DNA from 2 places in the Paenibacillus campi genome. Region 2 is predicted to be linked to the other one. Evidence: riboswitches for the same ligand, from Rfam matches in the RefSeq annotation. Region 2 holds a riboswitch; the other holds the start of a gene.
The links. Region 2 has a riboswitch for S-adenosylmethionine ahead of U1I11_RS14275 (methionine ABC transporter ATP-binding protein). Riboswitches for the same ligand answer to the same signal wherever they lie in the genome.
Positions count from the first base shown of each region.

Region 1: linked by a shared signal. The riboswitch ahead of metA (homoserine O-acetyltransferase MetA) and the one ahead of U1I11_RS14275 (methionine ABC transporter ATP-binding protein) in region 2 are both predicted to bind S-adenosylmethionine.

Region 1 is NZ_JAXSQZ010000001.1:451,208-462,316, forward strand. Features, by position in the region: gene U1I11_RS01745 (DsbA family protein) at 1-340, shown strand, start outside; gene U1I11_RS01750 (disulfide oxidoreductase) at 346-807, shown strand; gene U1I11_RS01755 (HAD-IA family hydrolase) at 1,403-4,654, shown strand; gene corA (magnesium/cobalt transporter CorA) at 5,153-6,088, opposite strand; SAM riboswitch class I at 6,533-6,669, shown strand; gene metA (homoserine O-acetyltransferase MetA) at 6,817-7,758, shown strand; gene U1I11_RS01770 (PLP-dependent transferase) at 7,930-9,120, shown strand; gene U1I11_RS01775 (trans-sulfuration enzyme family protein) at 9,126-10,388, shown strand; gene U1I11_RS01780 (AAA family ATPase) at 10,502-11,109, shown strand, end outside.
Region 2 is NZ_JAXSQZ010000005.1:258,718-269,826, forward strand. Features, by position in the region: gene U1I11_RS14250 (putative polysaccharide biosynthesis protein) at 34-1,659, shown strand; gene U1I11_RS14255 (thioredoxin family protein) at 1,762-2,118, shown strand; gene U1I11_RS14260 (hypothetical protein) at 2,471-3,160, shown strand; gene U1I11_RS14265 (DUF3139 domain-containing protein) at 3,227-3,571, shown strand; gene U1I11_RS14270 (COX15/CtaA family protein) at 3,697-4,698, shown strand; SAM riboswitch class I at 5,192-5,345, shown strand; gene U1I11_RS14275 (methionine ABC transporter ATP-binding protein) at 5,475-6,494, shown strand; gene U1I11_RS14280 (methionine ABC transporter permease) at 6,491-7,168, shown strand; gene U1I11_RS14285 (MetQ/NlpA family ABC transporter substrate-binding protein) at 7,245-8,078, shown strand; gene ybaK (Cys-tRNA(Pro) deacylase) at 8,211-8,684, opposite strand; gene U1I11_RS14295 (SDR family oxidoreductase) at 8,984-9,751, shown strand; gene U1I11_RS14300 (NifU family protein) at 9,863-10,108, opposite strand; gene U1I11_RS14305 (YuzB family protein) at 10,277-10,534, shown strand; gene U1I11_RS14310 (NAD(P)/FAD-dependent oxidoreductase) at 10,850-11,109, opposite strand, start outside.

The DNA of each region.
Region 1 (11,109 bases), on a different contig from region 2:
GAAAAGCGCTGCATTTTGGCCGTATCTAAATGAAATCTATACCCATCAAAAAGATGAAAATACCGAATGGGCAACACCCGATTATCTCGTTAAACTGGCTGAAGATGCCAAGCTAGGCATCGATACGACCAAGCTGCGGCAAAATATCGACAACAAAACGTATGCTGATCAAGTGAATGCTCAGTTTAAAAAAGGGCAGGAGCTGAACATTCCGGGTACGCCGTCCATTTTTATTAATGGTGTGCAGTATACCGGTGATTTGGGCGACTATAATGCACTGAAAGCAGCGATTGAAAAAGCGCAGGCTGACGCTGGCAATCAAACCGGATCGGAGGGCTGACCGATATGGAGACGAGCGGCTTTAAGCTGTTTTTGTCGAGATATTATTTGTACATCGCCTGGATTGTTGCTATTATCGCCACTGGAGGCAGTCTGTTTTTGAGTGATGTACTCCACTGGGAACCGTGCAAGCTATGCTGGTATCAGCGAATCTTTATGTACCCGCAGGTTATTCTGCTTGGTATCGCCGCATATCGTAACGATCGCCGCATCGTAGGCTATGCCATCCCCATGACCATCATCGGTGGTGTGATCGCAATTTATCACTATGCCAAGCAGCACATTCCTGCACTGGATGAAATCGCCCCATGCACCGGCGGCGTATCCTGCAGCAAAGATTATTTCGAATTCCTCGGCTTCATCACGATCCCATTCATGGCAATGGTCGCTTTTGCCATTATCACTGTATTGCTCTGGCTAGGCAGCCGTGCGTATGATGAAGTCGAAGGCACGGAAGATGCGGAGTAGGCAGCGCAGATGAAATAAACTAGTACTAGCCACATTGAAATAATGTGAGCGATCAATGTTAAAAGTAGCTTTATAACGAAAACAGTTCCTTATTTTATCCAAATAGGGAACTGTTTTTGTTTAAGATTGTTGTTCGATTGCTCCTTCCTCTTTGAAGTGCGCTAAAGAATCTACATTCCGTCCTAAGCGGTAGATTCCTGGGCAAGACGGGAGTTCGTCCCTTTATTCCGTACCGCAGTGGTGTTTGTCCCAGCACGTCAGGTTTGCATGCACGCTTTAGTTACGATCGGTGCATACTCTACCTTTGGGCAACAAAATTCATTCACCAAAGCGCTTTTCCCCTTTACTCAACTATACAATCTTCCACCGATATTCCACTTTAATTTCGCTATTAAACAAGTTAATATTTTTTGTAAGGGCTTTCCACTTCAAAATGTGGTTAATAAATGAATAGCACCCGTATGACCTTCAACAGGACGATATCATCAGCACCTTGTCCGGCAATGCCGGAGCGTGGCGGTGGTCAAATAGCATCGATAATAATCAAGTGATAACAGCACATCTACCAGCTTGACGAGGAAAGGGGAATGACCATATGAGAGAAGGATCAACTATTTATGAGGTGGAACCGTGGGTAATCCGCGAGACTTCATTCAATCCGCAATACAACCGTAGAAGTGAAACGGTATTCACCGTTGCCAATGGCTATATCGGGATGCGCGGGCATTTTGAGGAAGGCATGGATGTGCCGGAGATCGATACGCTGAACGGTACATACCTGAACGGGTTTTACGATTCAGCTGATATTATTTACGGTGAGGAAGCGTACGGTTATGCACGCAAGCGGCAGACGATGCTCAATGTAACCGACAGCAAAATTATCGAGCTATGGATCGAAGGCGAGCGTTTTAATATGATGGCTGGGCGGATTATCGATTACGAGCGTGTGCTTAATATGCAGACAGGTATATTGACACGCCGGATGACATGGGAAAGCGGGCGCGGCAAATGCATCTCGATCTGCATCGAACGCCTCGTTTCATTTGAAAATAAACATATGGCGATGATCCGTTATACGGTCAAACCGCTTAATTTCTCCGGTGAGATTACGCTTGTATCCGCGCTGAACGGCGAAGTACACAACGAGATTAGCGAAGGTGATCCACGTGCAGGCGCAGCATTTACCGGACAGGTGTTGCAAACGATTGGCAATTTAAGCGGAGGCACACGGATGGCGCTGGAGCAGCGCACATCGGAGACAGAGTTCAATCTGTATTGTGCTGCCGATCATCGTGCCAATCACAAATATGAACTAAAAACCGAACAACAAGAGCAACGGATTGAAAAGCATTTTGTGTTTAACTTGAACCAGGATCAGGAAGCGGTGCTGGAAAAAAGTATCGTCTATTATACATCCCGTGACTATGAGCCAGCGCATTTGCCGATTCTTGCTGAGTCTACGCTTGACGATATGCGCAAAGACGGCTTTAACACACTCGCCAAGCTGCAAAAAGAGCATTTGGATGCATTCTGGGAAACAGCGGATATCCAAGTGGAAGGCGATGAGAAATTACAGCAAGGGTTACGCTTTAACGCCTTTCATCTGTTTCAATCGGTCGGTCGTGACGGCAAAACGAATATCGCTGCCAAAGGGATTACCGGTGAAGGGTATGAAGGGCATTATTTCTGGGATACGGAAACGTATATTATGCCATTTTTCCTGTATACACAGCCGGAATTGGCGCATCAGTTGCTTGAATTCCGCTACCATACGTTGCCAAAAGCACGTGAGCGTGCGGTGGAGATGGCGGCGCTTGGTGCACTGTATCCGTGGCGGACGATCGGCGGTGAAGAAGTGTCCGCTTATTATCCTGGTGGCACCGCACAATACCATATTAATGCAGATGTGGCGCATGCGGTCATTCAATATGCTGAAGCGACTGGTGATGAGGAATTTTTGCGTACTAAAGGGCTGGAAATGCTTGTGGAAACATGCCGCTTCTTCCTGTCGGTAGGCGACTGGATTCCAGGCAAAGGATTTTGTATTAACGGCGTAACCGGGCCGGATGAATATACGGCGATCGTTAACAACAATACGTACACAAATATGATGGTCAAAGACCAATTGGAATTTACGGCACGTAAGCTGAAAAAATGGCGTGAAGACGATGCGGCAAGCCATGAAGCGATGATCGGCAGCCCGATGGGACTGACCGATGAGGAGATTGATGTGTGGGAACGCGCTGCTGATGCGATCTATATTCACCGTCAGAGCGGGTTGATCGGTCAGGACGATTCGTTTTTGGACAAAGGCATCTGGGATTTTGAAAATACGCCTGCCGATAAATATCCATTGTTGCTGCATTACCATCCGCTCGTCATTTACCGTCATCAGGTGTTAAAGCAGGCGGATTTGATTTTGGCGATGTATATGTTAGGTCATCGGTTTACAAAGATTGAAAAAGTGCGTAATTACGCCTATTATGAGCCGCTTACGACACATGACTCGTCCTTGTCAGCAGCGATTCATGCGATTATAGCTGCCGAGCTGGGCACGATGGACCCTGCCTACGAGTTTTTTATCCAATCGGCACGGATGGACTTGGACGACTTTCACAGCAATGCCAAAGACGGTATTCATGCCGCTTCGATGGCGGGTAGCTGGCTGACGATTGTGGGCGGATTTGCGGGGATGCGCCAATATGATGGTATGTTGCATTTTGAACCGAAATTGCCGCCTAATTGGACGCGTTATAGCTTCCGTGTACAATTCCAACATCGTCTGCTTGAGATTAACATTGAGCAAAATATAACGACTTATCGTGTCATCCGTGGTGAGCCGCTAATGATCGGTCATTATGACGAGCACCATATGGTAGCGATGACAAAGCCGCTGGAAATTAAAAACCGGGTGCTAAAAGCGGTCATTTTCGGGCTGGAAGGCGTGCTTATTCCGATGCCAACTATGGAGGATACAAGCTACGCTGAAGCGTATGCGCCGGATGCTACACCAGTCGCATCGTCGGAAACGGCTGCACAGCAGGAAGCAACGGTGGCAATAGGGAGCGCAGCGGCGGCAGCCGATGATACGCACGATGCCACCAATGCACATATGCCGAGTCCATCCATTGCAGCACAAGCTCAAATAGCTAATGCGACTGCCAAAGAGCATACAAATGAGCCAGACGAGAGCGACCCGTCTGCCGGGACGACGCATCATAAAGCAGCGGATGCAGCTACTCGCCATGCTGATGCCAAACAGAAGGAGGCGAGCGGTGCCGGTAAAAAACGGCTGAAAAAGAACGATGCTGCCGATCAAGAAGCGGTTGCCGCTACAGCCAAACAAGAGGAAGCAGCACAAACCGCAGCCAAGTCGGACCAGATCGTACATGCCGACCCTATTCAAGCGCCGGTACTACGTGTGGAAACGATGGATGTAGAGCAGTTGAAGCGCGAGTTTCTGCTGCCTGGTGTAGAGGAGCTGCTGATTCAACTACGCGAACAAAATGTAGCAGTACTAATGACATCAGATCGTCCAGATGCACGACGCATTATGGAGCGGCTGGAAATGGATCATTATTTTGCTTCCATCGTCCAAGCACAGGATATTACCCATCCTAAACCGGATGCAGAAGGCTTTATTCTCGTCGCGGAGTCGGTCGGTATCCATCCGTATCATTGTATGGTGATCGAAGATTCAGCGGATTGTTTGCAGGCGGTACGCCAGGCAGGGATGAAAACGATCGGTGTGAGCTTGCACCATATTATGGATCATGCTCACTTTACCGTTGCGAGTTTGGAGCATTTAAATGCGGAGACGATGGAACGCTGGATGGAAATTCCGTAATAAATTACACATTAATAGTTATGAAAAATGAACAACATTAAAGGTGTTATATCGTATTAAAATCTACCCCTGAAGACCCCTCTTTGCAAATAAGAGGGGTCTAATAAATTAACAAGCTGAGAACAAATAAAGTTTATTAGCATTGTGTCCGTGCTATTTGACTGCTATTGCAAAAATTGGAGATGTATCTCCTATTGAATCCTTACAGCACAATAATTGCGATTAAAAGAAAAAGCGATAAAACATTTTTTTTATTTGTGCACCTTTTAATGTAGTAAACGTATTTTATGTAAAAATGTTGATTTAGTTTTAAAATGCAATCATCATCAGCATACATATTTTATAATTAATTGATTTTAAATTCCCTGTTACTGTGTATATGGTAGAAATGATAATAACCCCAACTTTTTTAAGTTGGAGTTATTATCATTTGAATCCCCTTTTTTTACTAAATTTTTTCATCAATGAGTATATATGCTCAACAGATGAAAACAATCCTTAAATCCAATCCTTTTTGCGAAACGTAAAAAACATCGTCAGACCGAGCACGATCATAATGCCGATTACCATCGGGTAGCCAAACTTCCAATGCAGCTCCGGCATATTTTCAAAGTTCATCCCGTAAATACCAGTAATAACGGTCAGCGGCATGAATATCGTCGTAATCGCGGTAAACACGCGCATAATTTCATTCGCCCGGTTAGCGATACTGGATTGATACGCTTCACGTAAGTTACCCATCAGATCGCGTAGCGTATCAAACATCTCGGACACTTTGACCGCATTCTCGTACACGTCGCTAAAATATTTTTGCAATTGATCATCGATCAGCCGCAAATCTTTTTTGTTCAGTGTATTAATGACTTCACGCTGTGGACCAAGCACACGTTTGAGCCACAAAATCTCACCGCGCAAACCGATAATTTCGTTCAAATGCGACTTTTTTGTACTCATCAAAATACTTTCTTCCAGCCGTTCTATCTGATCCTCGATTCGATCACCGACGGTAAAATAGTTATCGACGACCAGATCGACGAGCAAGTACATAAATTTATCGGGACGGCTAACTTCTTCTTCCCACAAAATCGGCTTGAGCGCACGCAGCTCACTAATCTTTTGTTTAGTAATCGTAATGATAAAATGCCGTCCGAGGAAAATATTCAGTGCGCGCAAAAAAATCTCCTCATCGTCGAAACGAATACTGTTCACGACGATAAAGTAGTGATTTTCGTAAATTTCAATTTTTGGCCGCTGCTCCTCATCGCCCATCATGTCCTCAACCGCCAGGTCATGCAGCATAAAGAGAGGTTGAAGCAAGATCAGATCATCAAGACCAGCGTCAATCCAGTAAAACCCTTCCTCCGGTGCAACCAGTGTTTCGTTAACATCTTCAACCAGCGTGAAATTGCCGGCGTTTACGTGCCGAATTTTCATAGTATGCTCTGCTCCTTTTTCATCGTAAATGAGTAGGAAAAGAGACGGCAATTGTACACACTTTTGTAAAGCCTCGCTATTATATGAAAATTATCTTTTCAACATGGCGCGCTCCTTCGGTATCCTATTGTCGTTCCATTCCTTTAACCGTGTATAGTGCCCATGTAAGCTCGTCCTCGGGTCGCCTTCCATCTTGAAATTCACCTCTTTATCATAAAATTCGAATGATATCGTATACGCAATGTTTTATGAAAAACATGAAAATACGTCAAATACTTGTTAAGTATACCGTGGAGACAGCAGGCTTTCAAGTTTAAATCATTCCGCTGCTGCATAACTTATTTATCGGCGTCACACCCCCTTGACGATAGGTGTGAAAGTAGTATAAATTATGGTATAAGTAATTCCATTCTTTCAGTTTTAACCCACAATCAAATACAGCGAATCTTATCAAGAGCAGGCGGAGGGACTAGCCCTATGAAGCCCGGCAACCGGCAGTCATATACTGTACGGTGCTAATTCTAGCAGAGATACAGGTACATCCTACGATGAAGTATCTGGTATCTGCTGACAGATGAGAGAGGCGCTATATAGACGCAACTTGTTTGCGGATACGACCTTTCTCAGCCTGCATGGAGAAAGGTCTTTTTGCGTATTTGCGCAGCTCCTTTCACAATCCGGGCACGCTGTTCATTGCATGACCAACTACTTACAAGGAGTGAATGACAATGCCAATCAAAATTCCAGACAGTTTACCGGCAAAGGAAATTCTAACCGGAGAAAATATTTTCGTAATGGACGAATCGCGTGCCTACCAGCAAGATATCCGTCCGCTGCGCATCGCCTTGCTGAACTTGATGCCAACGAAGGAAACGACCGAAACGCAGTTGTTGCGCTTGCTTAGTAACAGCCCGCTGCAAGTCGATATTTATTTGCTGCATACCCGTTCCCATATTTCCAAAAATACGTCGGCAGAATATTTAAATGCTTTTTACAAAACATTTCCTGAAGTAAAACATCTGCGCTTTGACGGTTTGATCGTTACCGGTGCGCCGGTCGAAACGATGGAGTTTGAAGATGTGAACTATTGGGAGGAAATTCAGGAAATTTTCGATTGGAGCAAAACGAATGTAACGTCAACGATGCATATTTGTTGGGCGTCACAGGCGGGTTTGTATCATCATTTTGGCGTGCCTAAGGTCGATTTGCCGGAGAAATGTTTTGGCGTCTTCCCGCACACATTGAACAAAAGCAATGTGCCGTTGCTGCGCGGATTTGATGAATGGTATTATGCACCGCATTCACGCCATACCGAAGTGCGGCGCGAACATATCGAACATGTGCCTGAACTAGAAATTTTGTCGGAGTCTGAAGAAGCTGGTATTTATATCGTAGCGACGCAGGATGGCAAACAGATTTTTGTGACCGGTCATTCGGAATATGATCCGTTATCGCTCAAATGGGAATATGATCGCGATATCGCCAAAGGCATGGATATCGCCGTTCCGAAAAATTATTTTCCAAACGATGATCCGACCCGCACGCCACCATCCAAATGGCGCGCTCATGCTAATCTGCTCTTTTCCAATTGGCTTAACTATTATGTGTACCAGGAAACACCGTACGATCTGGAAAACGAGAAAGTGGAAGCTGGGCTGTATTCGATTTAACAGGCTATCTACCATTTGAAATGGTATACAGTACAGATGCTGACGCTTGCAGCGGATCGCTCTGTTCGTAACAATAGCGAGCGTTTGCAATCGATACATGGTTAACAGTCGTAGTAGCGATTGGATTACATTTAGTACATTGAAGTGAGATATCGGAGGAGGACGTAACGAATGACGTACAGAAACAATCAGCAATCATCGCTTACTATTGAAAGCCGGCTGGCTCAGATCGGATCGGTGGAGGAGCCGGTAACAGGAGCTATTAATTTCCCTATTTATCAATCGACCGCATTCCGTCATCCAGAGCTTGGCAAAAGCACCGGTTTTGACTACATTCGTACGACCAATCCGACACGCGCAGTATTGGAGCAAGCGGCAGCGGAATTGGAAGCAGGCGATGCCGGTTTTGCCTGTAGTTCCGGTATGGCAGCGTTGCAAACGATCTTCGCGCTATTCGGTCAGGGCGATCATCTGATCGTCTCGCTTGATCTGTATGGTGGCACGTATCGTTTGCTGGAACGCATTATGTCCAAATTCGGCGTGAGCGCTTCGTATGTCGATACGAATGATCTGGAAGCGCTGGAACGTGTACGGCAGGACAATACATGTGCTGTATTTATCGAAACACCGACCAATCCGCTTATGATGATTACCGACATCGCTGCGGTGACCGGTTGGGCGAAGCAGCATAAACTGCTGACGATTGTGGACAATACGCTGCTGACGCCATTTTTCCAGCGTCCGCTTGAGCTGGGAGCGGATATCGTCATTCACAGTGCGAGCAAATATCTTGGCGGTCATAACGATGTGTTGGCAGGACTGATCATTACGAAAGGCACCGAGCTATCGGAGGAGATTGCTTTCCTACACAACTCTATCGGCGGCGTGCTATCGCCAAGCGATTCGTATCAACTGATGAGAGGGATGAAAACGCTGGCGCTGCGAATGGAGCGTCATGAATACAATTCGCTTACGATCGCCAAACATTTGCAACAGCATCCGCAAATTGCCGAGGTGTTCCATCCAGGCTTGCCGGATCATCCGGGGCATGAGGTACAAAAGCGGCAGTCGAGTGGCAATACCGGTATTTTCTCATTTAAAGTGACCGATGCGCGTTATATCGCACCGATTTTGCGTCATATTAAGCTGATTGCGTTTGCGGAAAGTTTGGGCGGTGTGGAATCGTTGATGACGTATCCAACCGTGCAAACCCATGCGGATATCCCGCAGTACATTCGTGAAGCGATCGGTGTGGATGAGCGTCTGCTGCGTTTCTCGGTTGGGATTGAACATGTCGATGATCTCATTGCCGACCTGGAGGCAGCGTTGGAAGCTGCTCGCCTTGAAGTCGAAGGAGCGTGAATGAAATGAGTGAAAACAATACCAATCAGCCTAACACAGGAACAGATACGGACGCAACAAATTCGACTTCCGATGCTACAGCGGCTGCCACTTCCGGCAGCACAGCGCCTAAACGCATCCTTCCACCGCGCAGTTTGGAAACGAAGCTGATTCATTTTAACGGTTCGTATGATCTGGCGACAGGTGCATCGAGCGTGCCGATTTACCAGGCGTCGACTTTTCACCAAGATGATATTTTGAATCCGCCAACACATGATTACAGTCGTTCCGGCAACCCGACCCGTCAGGCGCTGGAAGATTATATCGCGCTGCTGGAAGGTGGAGCGCGAGGGTTCGCTTTTGCGTCCGGCATGGCGGCGATCTCGACCGCCTTTCTACTGCTGTCGGCTGGCGAGCATGTGATCGTCACCGAAGATGTGTATGGCGGCACGTATCGTTTGCTGACGACCGTGCTCAATCGGCTGCATATTGAGATTAGCTTTGTCGATATGACCGATTTGCAGCAAGTGAAAGCGGCGCTGCGTCCGAATACACGTGCCGTATATATAGAAACTCCATCCAACCCAACGCTGAAAATTACCGATATTCACGCGGTCACCGAATGGGCGAAGGAAAACCAGTTGCTGACGATGCTGGATAACACCTTTATGACCCCGTATTACCAGCGCCCGATCGAACTAGGCGTCGATATCGTTCTGCATAGTGCAACGAAGTTTCTCGGCGGTCATAGCGATGTGCTAGCTGGACTTGCGGTCACACGCACGCCCGAATTAGGCAAACAGCTCAAACATTTGCAAAATGGACTCGGTACAGTGCTTGGCCCCCAAGATTCATGGCTGCTTATGCGCGGTATGAAAACATTGGCAGCACGGATGGCGCATAGCGAAAAAAGCACCGCACGCATCGCTGAATGGCTGCAAACACGCACCGATATCGCAGCGATCTATTATCCGGGCTTGCCTACCCATCCAGGGCATGAAATACACATTTCCCAATCGACCGGCTACGGCTCGGTCATCTCCTTTGACGTCGGCTCAGGCGAGCGCGCCAAACACGTACTGGATCGCGTGCAACTTCCGCTGGTGGCGGTCAGTCTGGGAGCGGTAGAAAGCATTTTGTCGTATCCACCAACGATGTCACACGCCGCAATGGGCGCGACCGTACGTGCCGAACGCGGCATTACAGATGGACTGCTGCGGTTGTCGGTTGGGTTGGAGGATGTGGAGGATTTGATTGCGGATTTGGAGCAGGCGTTGGAGGAAGAATAGAAATAAAAGCAGATATAAACGTCAAATTCGTTTATATCTGCTTTTATTTTGTTTAAATTGATATAATATACATAGTATAAACGAATTATGCGTTAGGAGGTTATAGACTAGTTATGAAAATTTTAAGATTTACGGTGCATGGATTAGATTTATTTCCAGAAGGGTTTGATTTCAATTTTGTTGCTCAACAAAATGTAACCGAAGATAACAATGAAGGATTAGAGCATTTATTTGCTAATATGTATACGCATAATGCGCTAGCTTTAATAGGAATTAACGCATCTGGAAAAACGGCATCTTTAAAGTTAATATCTGCTGTTTTGAACATTTTTTTTACACATGACAGATTAAATATAGACAGGCATAAAGAAGTGTTAAAGGGGAAACAAATTACCATTACGAGTTATTTTTATACGCAAAATGAATTTATTTTAAAATTAGATTCATCCATTTCCAAAAATGAAAAAGGTGAATGGTATTTTGCAGAAGAAATTTTATATAAAAAAAAGATAAAAAGTATCAAAAGCAAACTCAAATTATTTGAATTTAATGAGCGCGATTTTATTAAAAAAAGATCATTAGAGAATCATGAGTATTTAGTAGATGATTTAAGTATTTTTGTGGCTGAATTAAAAAAGGAGCAAAGTACGCCAGAAGTGTTTGCTGTTACCGGGTTTACGAATTTTAATTTTATGAATATAGCTGGAAATGTTCCACTTGA
Region 2 (11,109 bases):
TGATCCATGAAGTGCGAGAGAAGGGGAACTATTTTGTCCAAAAGTGAATCATTTATTAAAGGTACGATTATTCTGGCTGCCGCTGCGCTCGTCGCACGCGTACTAGGCCTTGTCCAGCGGGTGCCGCTGGAGCATATGCTCGGATTTTCAGGTGACGCTTCCTTTACGCTGGCAAACAATGTGTATTTGATGCTGCTCGCAGTAGCTACCGCAGGCATTCCAAGCACACTCAGCAAAATGGTATCCGAGCGTTATGCGCTAGGACGTCCGCATGAAGCGAAACGCATTTATTATGCAGCGCTGCTGTTTGGCGGTGCAGCAGGCATTGTGATGACCGTATTGATGTATGTCGGCGCTCCGTATTATGCCGCCCTCGCCAAAGAACCTGCGGCTGCACTGGCGTTACAAGCGATTGCGCCGTCGTTATTGCTGTTTCCGGCGATTGCGATGATGCGCGGCTATTTCCAGGGGCGTAATATGATGTCAGCAGGCGGCATTTCACAAATTATCGAGCAGTTTGCCCGCGTATTGACAGCGATCGTGCTAGCGTATGTGTTGCTGCGTATCGGATATGGCGATACCGAAGTGGCGGCAGGCGCTTCATTTGGTAGTGTGCTTGGCAGTGTAGGCGCTTTTCTAGTGATGGTCTATTATACGTTCAAGCTGCGCAAACAAGATGCGGCAAATCGGATATTGACCGAGCGTACCGGCGCGGAACCGGTCATTCCGCTGCGCCAAATTTACGGTGATATTTTTAAATTATCGATTCCGATCGTTATTTCTTCGCTGACGATTCCGGCGGTAAACTTTATCGACGGCACGCTGATCAAGCCGCTGCTAATCGGCAATGTCGGTGATGCGGCAGCGACGGCGGCGCTCGGTATTCTCGGTACACGCGCGCAAAGTATTGCCGGTATCCCGCCTATTTTGGCAATCGCGCTCAGTACGTCGCTTATTCCGGTCATCTCGGCGGCATATGCGCGCAAGGAAGAAGATAATTTGAAACGTCAGGTTTCGCTAGCATTGCGTATCTCGGTGCTGACGGGCATTCCGATCGTGCTGATGCTCACGACGGCGGCATATTCGATCAACGGGCTGCTGTTCACGAACACCGAAGGGGCAGGCATTATCGGGCTGCTGACGCTCGGTACGATTTTTCAAATTACGATGATGACGACCAACTCGATGCTGATCGGCATTAACAAAGTGAATTTGTCGATGGTGCATGTGTTGTGCGGAATCGCCGTCAAATTGTTGCTCAGTGTGCTGCTGGCACCGTTTCTTGGCATTTATGGCATTATCGTCGCGACAGGGCTATGTTTTCTGCTCATTACGATGCTTAATTTGCGCTCGCTGCGTCAGGTCGTATCGTTTTCGATTCTTGGCAACCGCTGGTTGGGCTTTATGATCACAAGCTTCGTACTGACCGTAGCTGGGCTGCTGTGCAATCAGGCAGGCGTCGCACTAACGGAATGGATGAATCATAGGGTTGCATTTTTTATCGGTTGTTGTATGGTAGGAATAGCGACACTGGTCATTTATCCGGTATTGCTCGTCTTGCTGCGTGTCGTACGCGCGGAAGAATTGTCTTCCTATCCAGGCCCACTGCGTAAGCTGCTTAGCCCATTGATGCGACTACAGCGTGGCAGAGCAGCTTGACCTTGAGCTATTGTACACGTTTTGATTTCAGCGTTAACTGTTCCATTGGGCGGTTAACCGTGCTAAGCGGGCATTTTCATTTATAAAAAGGAGGAACATGATATGCAATCTATCCATACAAGCGACAGCTTCCATACGGTGATTGCCGCACCGGAGTTAACGATCGCTGTGTTTAAAGCGGACTGGTGCGGAGACTGTAAATACATCGATCCATTTATGCCAGAGGTCGAGCAGCAGTACAGCGACCGTCTGCGTTTAGTAGAGGTGGATGTGGACGGTGTTGGCGATGTGAGCCAAGAACAGAACATTATGGGCATTCCAAGCTTTGTCGCGTATGCAAATGGCAAGGAATTGATCCGTTTTGTCAATAAAGCACGCAAATCACGCCAAGAGATTGAACAGTTTCTCGATCGTGCGGTAGAGGTGTACAAAGCGCTCAATGCGCAGGCGGCGGAATAAGCAGGGAGGAGAATGATCTTTGAGCGATTCAGAGATCATTCTTTTTTATTTTAAATAATTATAATAAATTCATGTTTAATCATTGTTATCGGTCGTTAGAATGGATTTTATATTTTTAATATTAAAATAAGATAAGTTCTTAAAATATTTCTCATCGTTCGACAAATCTAATTTCTATTTATTTGAAAATATGATCTATATATCCTATGAATTTTATGGAAGTGAAACAATAGATACAGAAATAAGAATGGTAGTTTGCTACTATGTGAAGATATATAGTTAACAAGTATACTGAGTATATCGTATTTGGCCAATTAACGAAATATAATAAACTAGGGATGATAATTAGATAATGAGAAAATTTAAATTGATTTCTAATCTTTTTTTAGCTTTCTTGTTTGTTTTAACACTTTCATTTAGTCAAGTAGCAAGTGCGAATATGAAAACTCAAGATACAGCTTCAAGTACTTACCAAACGACGCCTAACAACAGTTTAATATCAACAGTATCACAAGGTGTATATAGCAGTGGACCTTCCATAGGTATTGATGCTATAACTACCGAGTATTATCCGGGTACATCTGTTGCAATTCGTGCTGGAGATGTGTTAGTTTCAAACAATACCAGTTCTAATGGATTAACTGGTCATGCTGGTATTGTGGTCAATGATCAAGGAAGTGTAGCAACTATAAATGGATATAATAAATTTCTAACTTTAGAAGGTATCACAACATGGAAGTCTAAAAATACAAATACTAAAGTTATGAGGTATTCTAATTCTGGTGCTGCAACCCAAGCAGGAAATTGGGCAAAATCTTATATTAACAATTACAAGAGCCAAGTAACTTATGGTTTAATCAACACAATTGGTGTATATGAAAAAGAAACATATTGTTCTAAAATTGTTTGGGATGCTTATTATTTCGGCGCGAATATTTCTATTGATGGTCACACCCCATTTTGGAATGGAATATACGGACCATATCATTTGTTAAATGAAGCCAATTTTCGTCAAGTAGCTTCTTGGGGAAATAATTTTTAAATAAACAAAACAAGGCAACTAGAACTTAGTTGCCTTGTTTTGTTATTGAATACGGAGGAGATTTTTTTGAGAAAAAAAGTGATTGTTACAGCAGTGGTGACTATTATAACTATTAGTTTAGTGTTCATTGTTTATTTCTTTTTAAATGGTAATCCAATAAAAAAAGAGCAAGCTGAAGCTCAAGTTGAAAACTATTTAATTAATGTTAAAAAATATGACTCGCATGAAATTTTGAGTATTCGAGGAACATACTCTCTCGTGTCAGATCAAGCTCCATATGGAGCGAATGTATCGTTCTCCGATGAACCTCAAGTTATATATTCATATGCTATTTTTAAAGATGGGAAAATAATACAAGATGGTTATAATGGCGATTCACATAAACATTATGATGGCATAGATCAAAATTAGTTTACATTCTAAATAGATCAACGATTTGTCACAAACCGGATGGTAGCAATGGCGCTGGATTCGATATAATAAATAGTGACTTCACTTGAACGTCACTACTAATTTAATAGCGGGTGATTTTAATTATGGCACGTAAGCCACTAATAACGATTCAGCATTTGAAATGGTTAAGCTATATAACCTGTTTGGCGATGTTTCTGGCAACGATGGGCGGTTTGGTCGTCACCAAAACCGAGTCAGGAATGGGTTGCGGTGCCGAGTGGCCACTTTGTCATGGTGAGTTTATACCGGCACATACGATCGCTTCTCTGATCGAATATACCCACCGTTTAGTCAGCGGTTTTGCAGGTTTAATGGCGTTATTCGCTTTTATCGGTTTTATCTTTTTCAACAAAAATAAAGAGCTTCGTCTGTATGCAGTATTGACGTTTTTCTTCGTCATTTTGCAAGCGATTATGGGCGCATTGGCTGTTAAATTTTCGCAGTCTTCTCCTATTATGGCGCTGCATTTCGGCTTCTCCATGATCGCTTTTTCAAGCGCAATGCTCATGGCATTTACCGCACGAAGACTGCATAAATACCAGCGTACTCATACACATGAAAGCCAACCACCAGTCAGCAAACGTTTCCGCAATCTGACGTGGTTTTCGACCATTTTCACGTATATCGTCGTGTACACCGGTGCATTTGTTACCCATACCGATTCACGTGGCGGTTGTTCTGGCTTCCCGCTTTGTAACGGTGCCGTCATTCCCGAACTGTCCGGCGGCGTCGGCGTAGCTTTCCTGCACCGCGTAGCCGCACTGGCACTCGTAATCGTAATCGCTATTCTCGCTCATTATGCCTACCGTTACCATCCGAACAATCCAAGCATCCGCAAAATGGGCATCATCGCTGTGATATTCATCGTGCTACAATTTGTGAGCGGCGCTGTAAACATTTTTACAATGGACATTCCAGAAGTATATTTCTTTGCCACAATGGCACATACACTACTTATCCAATTCCTGTTCGGCATTCTCTGCTACATGAGCCTGCGCACATGGCAACTTAGCCGCAACTCCTACGTAGCCGCCGACGCCGAGCAACAACAATCCGGCAAACGAGGTGTACCTGTAACACATTAATTGCTCGTCTGCGATGCAAGCCATTTTCATGTTATACGATTTATTTCCTATAGAATGCCTGCCAACGCTTAAACACGTTGACAGGCGTTTTGTTATATTGTAACTATAAATGTTTTATATTTTCAGCAATACATCGATGAAAAATAACAAGTTCATGTTGTATTATTCGCCTATACGATTTTATGCAGAATTGAGAGCACCCTAATATGACGACCGCTTTCAATATATAATTTGGTAGTCTACAGTTGCCCATTATAATAAGGATATCTAGCGGATTAAAAATAATATTAAAAGCAGTCAAGATACTATTCTTTAAATAAAATGGTTTAAAACCTGCCGCCCCAACACATCATTCGCTACAAGCCCAAGCAATCCACACTTCCTCCCATAATGATTATTTGTTGAATTTCGCCAAAAAAGCGAACTTTACACTTTACAAAAATTATGAAGTTCACTATACTGATTAAAGATTTTCATTCGATGTTTTCATATTTTCTTATCGAGAGTGGTGGAGGGACTGGCCCGATGAAGCCCGGCAACCGATTTTGAAAATGGCAATTTGCTTTTTTTCAAAATGACATGGTGCTAAATCCTACAAAATGACGGCTGTCCAGCAATGCACAGTTCGTAGTTTTGGCAGATGAGAAGGCAATATCTTACGGATAGAGAGCCCTTTTCTGCAGAAAATGGGCTCTTTTTGTATAGAAAGAGAACCGGTTGAAAATAGGCAGAACGAAATCGCATTAAGACCGACAACCGGGAGGAGGACCTCAAGCTTGATTCGTCTTGAACATGTGACCAAAGTATATGGTAAAGGTAAAAATGCCACTCCAGCATTAAGCGAGCTGAATCTGTCGATTGAAAAAGGTGAGATTTTCGGTGTGATCGGACATTCCGGCGCTGGTAAAAGTACGCTTATTCGCTGTATTAATCTGCTAGAACGCCCAACTTCAGGGCAAATTTGGATGGACGATGTCGATTTAACCAAGCTAGGCAAAGGAGCTTTACAAGCACGCCGTCGCAAAATAGGGATGATTTTTCAGCATTTTAATCTACTGTCATCGGCAACCGTCTACGATAACATCGCCTTTCCGCTGCGCCTTGCCAAAACGGCGGAGAAAAACATCCGCGCCAGAGTGGAGGAGCTGCTGAAACTGGTCGGGCTGGAAGCGCATGCGTCCAAATATCCGGCACAGCTGTCCGGCGGTCAGAAGCAGCGCGTCGGCATCGCCCGCGCACTGTCGAGCGACCCGGATGTACTGCTCTGTGATGAAGCGACATCGGCGCTTGATCCGCAGACGACCGATTCGATCTTAAAACTGCTGCTTGATATTAATCAGCGTTTTAACTTGACGATCGTACTGATCACCCATGAAATGAATGTGATTCAGAGCATTTGTGACCGGGTTGCCGTCATTCATCAAGGTGGCATCGTCGAGCAAGGCGCAGTCGCCGAAGTGTTCCTAAAGCCGCAGCATCCGATCACCCGCGATTTTATTACGCGTGAATCGAGTCATAGCGAGTTGCTGGAAACGGTGCTTGCCGCATCGCATAGCGAGTCCTCGCTAGCAGCCAAAATTTCGTTTCTGGGCGGCAAAACGTATGAATCGATTATGTCGCGTACCGTACGCGAAACCGGGGTTGATTTTGCCATTTTGCAAGGAACGATTTCCACACTGAAAAGCGTACCGTACGGTCAATTGATCGTTCGCTTTGACGGAGCGCCAGATGCGATCCAGCAAACGCTGCACAAGTTGCAAGCAGAAGGCTTGAATGTGGAGGTGATGGAATCGTGAGCAATTTTGGTGAACTGGATTTTTCACAAATTGATTGGAGTGAATTTGGCACCGCAACGATCGAAACGCTGGAAATGATCGGTGCATCCGGACTGTTTACATTGCTGATCGGATTGCCGCTTGGCGTAATGCTGTTTATGACTTCACGTTCGACGTCATCGCTGCTCAAAGGCATCTATTCGGTCATTTCAGTCATCGTTAACATTTTGCGTTCGGTACCGTTTATTATTTTGATCGTGGCGCTGTTGCCGTTGACCGATCTGCTCGTTGGCACAACGATCGGTGTGCTCGGAACGATCCCGCCGCTGGTGATCGCTGCCGCTCCATTTTTCGCACGTTTGGTCGAAACGGCATTGCGTGAAGTCGATCGTGGTGTGATTGAAGCTGCCTATGCGATGGGCGCGTCGACCGGACAGGTCATTGGGCGCGTATTGCTGCGTGAAGCGATGCCAGGATTGCTAGCAGGTCTGACCGTAACGGTCGTTGCACTCGTATCCAATACCGCGATGGCAGGCATGATCGGTGCAGGCGGACTCGGTACACTGGCGATCAATTATGGTTATTATCGCTATGATATGGGCGTTATGCTCGTCGCGGTCGTATTGATGGTTGTAATCGTACAGGCGCTACAAATGCTGGGCGATCGCCTGGTCATTCATTTTTCACGTCGATAATCCAGTTATCAGGTAGGAATAATGCGTTTATGAAACTTTTATCATAAAAAAACAGATACGAAAAGGGGAACTTTCAATGAAAAAATGGTTGCTTGCACTCGTTAGCATTATGCTCATCGCGGTTGTCGCTGCTTGCGGCAATAAAGCGGATAACTCCAACACGGCTTCCGGCACGAATGGTAGCGGCAATGAAGCTGTTACACTGCGCGTCGGCGCAACGGCTGTACCGCACGCTGAAATTTTGAACCATCTGAAACCTGAACTGGCAAAAGAAGGCGTTAACTTGGACGTCGTTGAATTTACAGACTATATCCAGCCGAACGTACAATTGAACGACAAAAAGCTGGATGCGAACTACTTCCAAACAAAGCCGTACCTGGATGAGCAAAATAAATCCCGTGGTATGAATCTCGTTACTGTACAAGCTGTACACATTGAGCCATTTGGCGGTTATTCCAAAAAGTACACGTCGATCGATCAGCTTCCACAGGGCGCAACGATCGCGATTCCAAACGAAGTATCCAACGGCGCACGCGCACTGATCCTGCTGGCAAATAACGGCTTGATCGAGCTGAAAGACAAAACAAACATCACATCGACAACCAAAGACATCACATCCAATCCGAAAAACTTGCAATTCAAAGAGATGGATGCAGCGATGCTCACGCGTCAACTGGATCAAGTCGATATGGCGATGATTAATATGAACTATGTACTGGAAGCCAAAATCGATCCAAAATCCGCATTGATCGTAGAAAACAGCAGCGCACCGTATGCGAACTACCTTGTCGCTCGTGAAGATAACAAAGATTCGGAAGCGATCCAGAAGCTGGCTAAAGCGCTGACTTCCGATGATACCAAAAAATTCATCGAAGAACAGTACAAAGGCGCCGTTATCCCGGCATTTTAAAATAGCGTCACGATACGCTGTACAAGCAAGAGCATCCTGCCAGATAGGCAAGGATGCTCTTTTGTTTTGTCCGCTGACTCATCGCGATAAATTCCCCGCATAGTGGCATACTGAAATGGCTGCTTATCACATTCAGACACATACTTCAGCAAAGCGGGCTTTTGTCACTTCCGCCAGCTCGTCCAGCGCAAGCTCCATCTGCATACCGATCTTACCGGCGCTGACGATCATCTGTTCCAGCATTTCGGCGCGCTGATCGATAAAAGTAGGGTACAGCTTTTTCATCCCGACTGGCGAGCAGCCACCGCGAATATAACCGGTATGGGCAAGTAGCTCCTTTACCGGCAACATATCCAGCTTTTTCTCATTGGCAGCACGTGCCGCTTTTTTCAAATCAAGTTCTTCCGCAACTGGAATGACAAAAATATGCAGCCCATTTTTACCGCGTGTGACAAGCGTTTTATGTACGATTGGAGCAGGTTTCCCAATTTTCTCAGCAACAGCCGTGCCATGCACCTGCCCATCTTCAGGATCATATTCATACACATTGTAATGAATATGTTCTTTATCCAAAATGCGCAACGCATTCGTTTTTGTTATACTCATGCTCTATTGTCCTTTCTGTCTGTATTTCGATATACTTGGAAAGTAAAAGTATTGTCCATATCATACAGGGTAAATTCGCTAGAACTTAAACGCGCTTATATGATTCATAACGTACCATTTCTGTTCCTAATGTACTGCAAATCCCCCAAAGTTTCAAACAGGTTCAAGACCGGGTACATATTTTGGTAGCTAACCTGTTTATCGTTTCAAACGATGATTGTATAACTATGATTCCAATCATCTGAAAACATCCATTTGGCACATCCAGCCTTATGAAAGTACAATAAGGAGGCACATCTGTGGAACGAAAAATCGCCCTAATTACCGGAAGTGCCAAAGGTCTCGGCAAAATGACCGCACTCACCCTTGCCAGTCAAGGACATCATATCGCCTTAAACTATGTACACAGCAAACAAGAGGCAGCGCAGCTACAGCAGCAAATTACGGCGCTCGGTGTGCAGTGCATCGCTGTACAAGCGAATGTATCACAAGCAACGGAGATCGATCATCTGATCGATGAGGTGGAGCATCGATTAGGCACGGTCGACATTTTAGTTAACAATGCCGGGCCGTTTATTCGGGAGCGCCGGTTATTTGTCGATTATGAGCGCGCTGACATTATGGACATGTTACAAGGCAATCTGATCGGCACGATGTTGCTCGATCACCGTGTATTGCCAGGTATGAGAGCGCGTAAATGGGGACGGATTGTTCATTTTGGTTTTGGGCATGCGGCGGAATCACGGGCATGGCCGCATCGTGCGGTCTATGCTGCCGCCAAAGTAGGACTGGTGTCTTTTACGAAAACGCTTGCGGTCGAAGAAGCTGCCAGCGGCATTACTGTGAACATGATCTGTCCTGGTGATATACGCGGCGACAACAAAGAGAAGCGTATCGAAGAAGTGCTTGGCATGATCGATGGAGAGACACCGCGTGGACGACCGGGCAGCGGCGAAGATATCGCGCGTGTAATCGCCTACTTGTGCGACGACGACTCCGACTTTATTACCGGCAATATTATGGACATTTCCGGCGGGCTTGACCCGATCCGTCCGTATGTAAAATAACGAAATTAGTATGATACCAAAAAGAGGATGTCACCCGTCCCGCGACCGGGAAGGCGACATCCTCTTTGTTTTGGCTGATTGCCTATGAATTAACGCATGAAAAGGGACAGATTAGAATACCTGTACAACCTCTTCCACACCTTCAACTTCTTCGAAAAGGGCGCGTTCAATACCGGCTTTCAGTGTGATGGTAGAGCTTGGGCAACTACCGCATGCACCCATCAGCTTCAGTTTGACAATCCCATCTTCAACGTCTACCAGTTCCACGTCACCGCCATCGCGTTGCAGGAATGGACGCAGTTTATCCAAAACTTCAAGTACTTCATCATACATTTGTGTTTGTACGCTATCACTCATATTGTTCAACTCCTTTCGTAAGTATATTATAATATAAAAGTAAACCAATTTCAGCAATTGCGCCATTGATTTTTATACTCATTTCAAATTAATTTTAAAAATAGACATATTGGCGCATCGATATTATGTACCGGGCAACCGGAACAATACAGATTGGAGTGTTAAATCATGATGAGACCGATCATCGAATTTTGTCAGAGCAATATGCATCATGGCACCGGTCGCATCTTGAAGGAGTTGGAGAGCAACCCTGATTATGATGTGATTGAATACGGCTGTCTCGGCAATTGCGGACAATGTTATGCGATGCCGTATGCGATGGTCAACGGCGAAATTATCGCGGCTGACGATGTAGATGAGCTTCGTGAGCAAATTCAGGCAAAGATCGATGAAGCCGATGCATGGGCAAATCTTGATCTGGATTAAGTGTAATGCGTGTTCGCACAGGCAGACCGATCAATAACTAGACGATCTACACGATCACTTGATCTATTTGCTGTGATATAACGCGTTAATGATAAAAAGCCTTCTGTTTTTGTAAGCAAGCTTAGGGTTGAGTCCCTAGCTTGTCATACGACAGAAGGCTTTTTTGTTCGTAATACGCTACATTATGGATTGTATATCCGAATGGATGATCCGTATTTACATTCACACGGTTTGTCATAAGTGGAATCGCAACTGGATACGTACAGTACATAAACCGACTCCGCTTGCGGCAGCTCGCCTATTTTGCAACCAATATTAACCGAAATGGTGTTTGGACATCCAGAGCACGCCACTTTTCAGCAAGCGTGGTACGCGTCCAGTGACCGAGTTTTTGCCACGGAAACCAAAGCCGATGCCTGAACCGAATCCGTCGTGTTTACCGAGCGAGCCTAATGTGCCTTTTAATTTGAGCGGCTGTACTTTTGGTGTTTCATTTTTCCAGCCAGCAACGACCACATTAGCAATTTGCTCTGCTTGTGCCTGGGCAGCCTGTGCGCTAGCGGCAAACGGCAGTG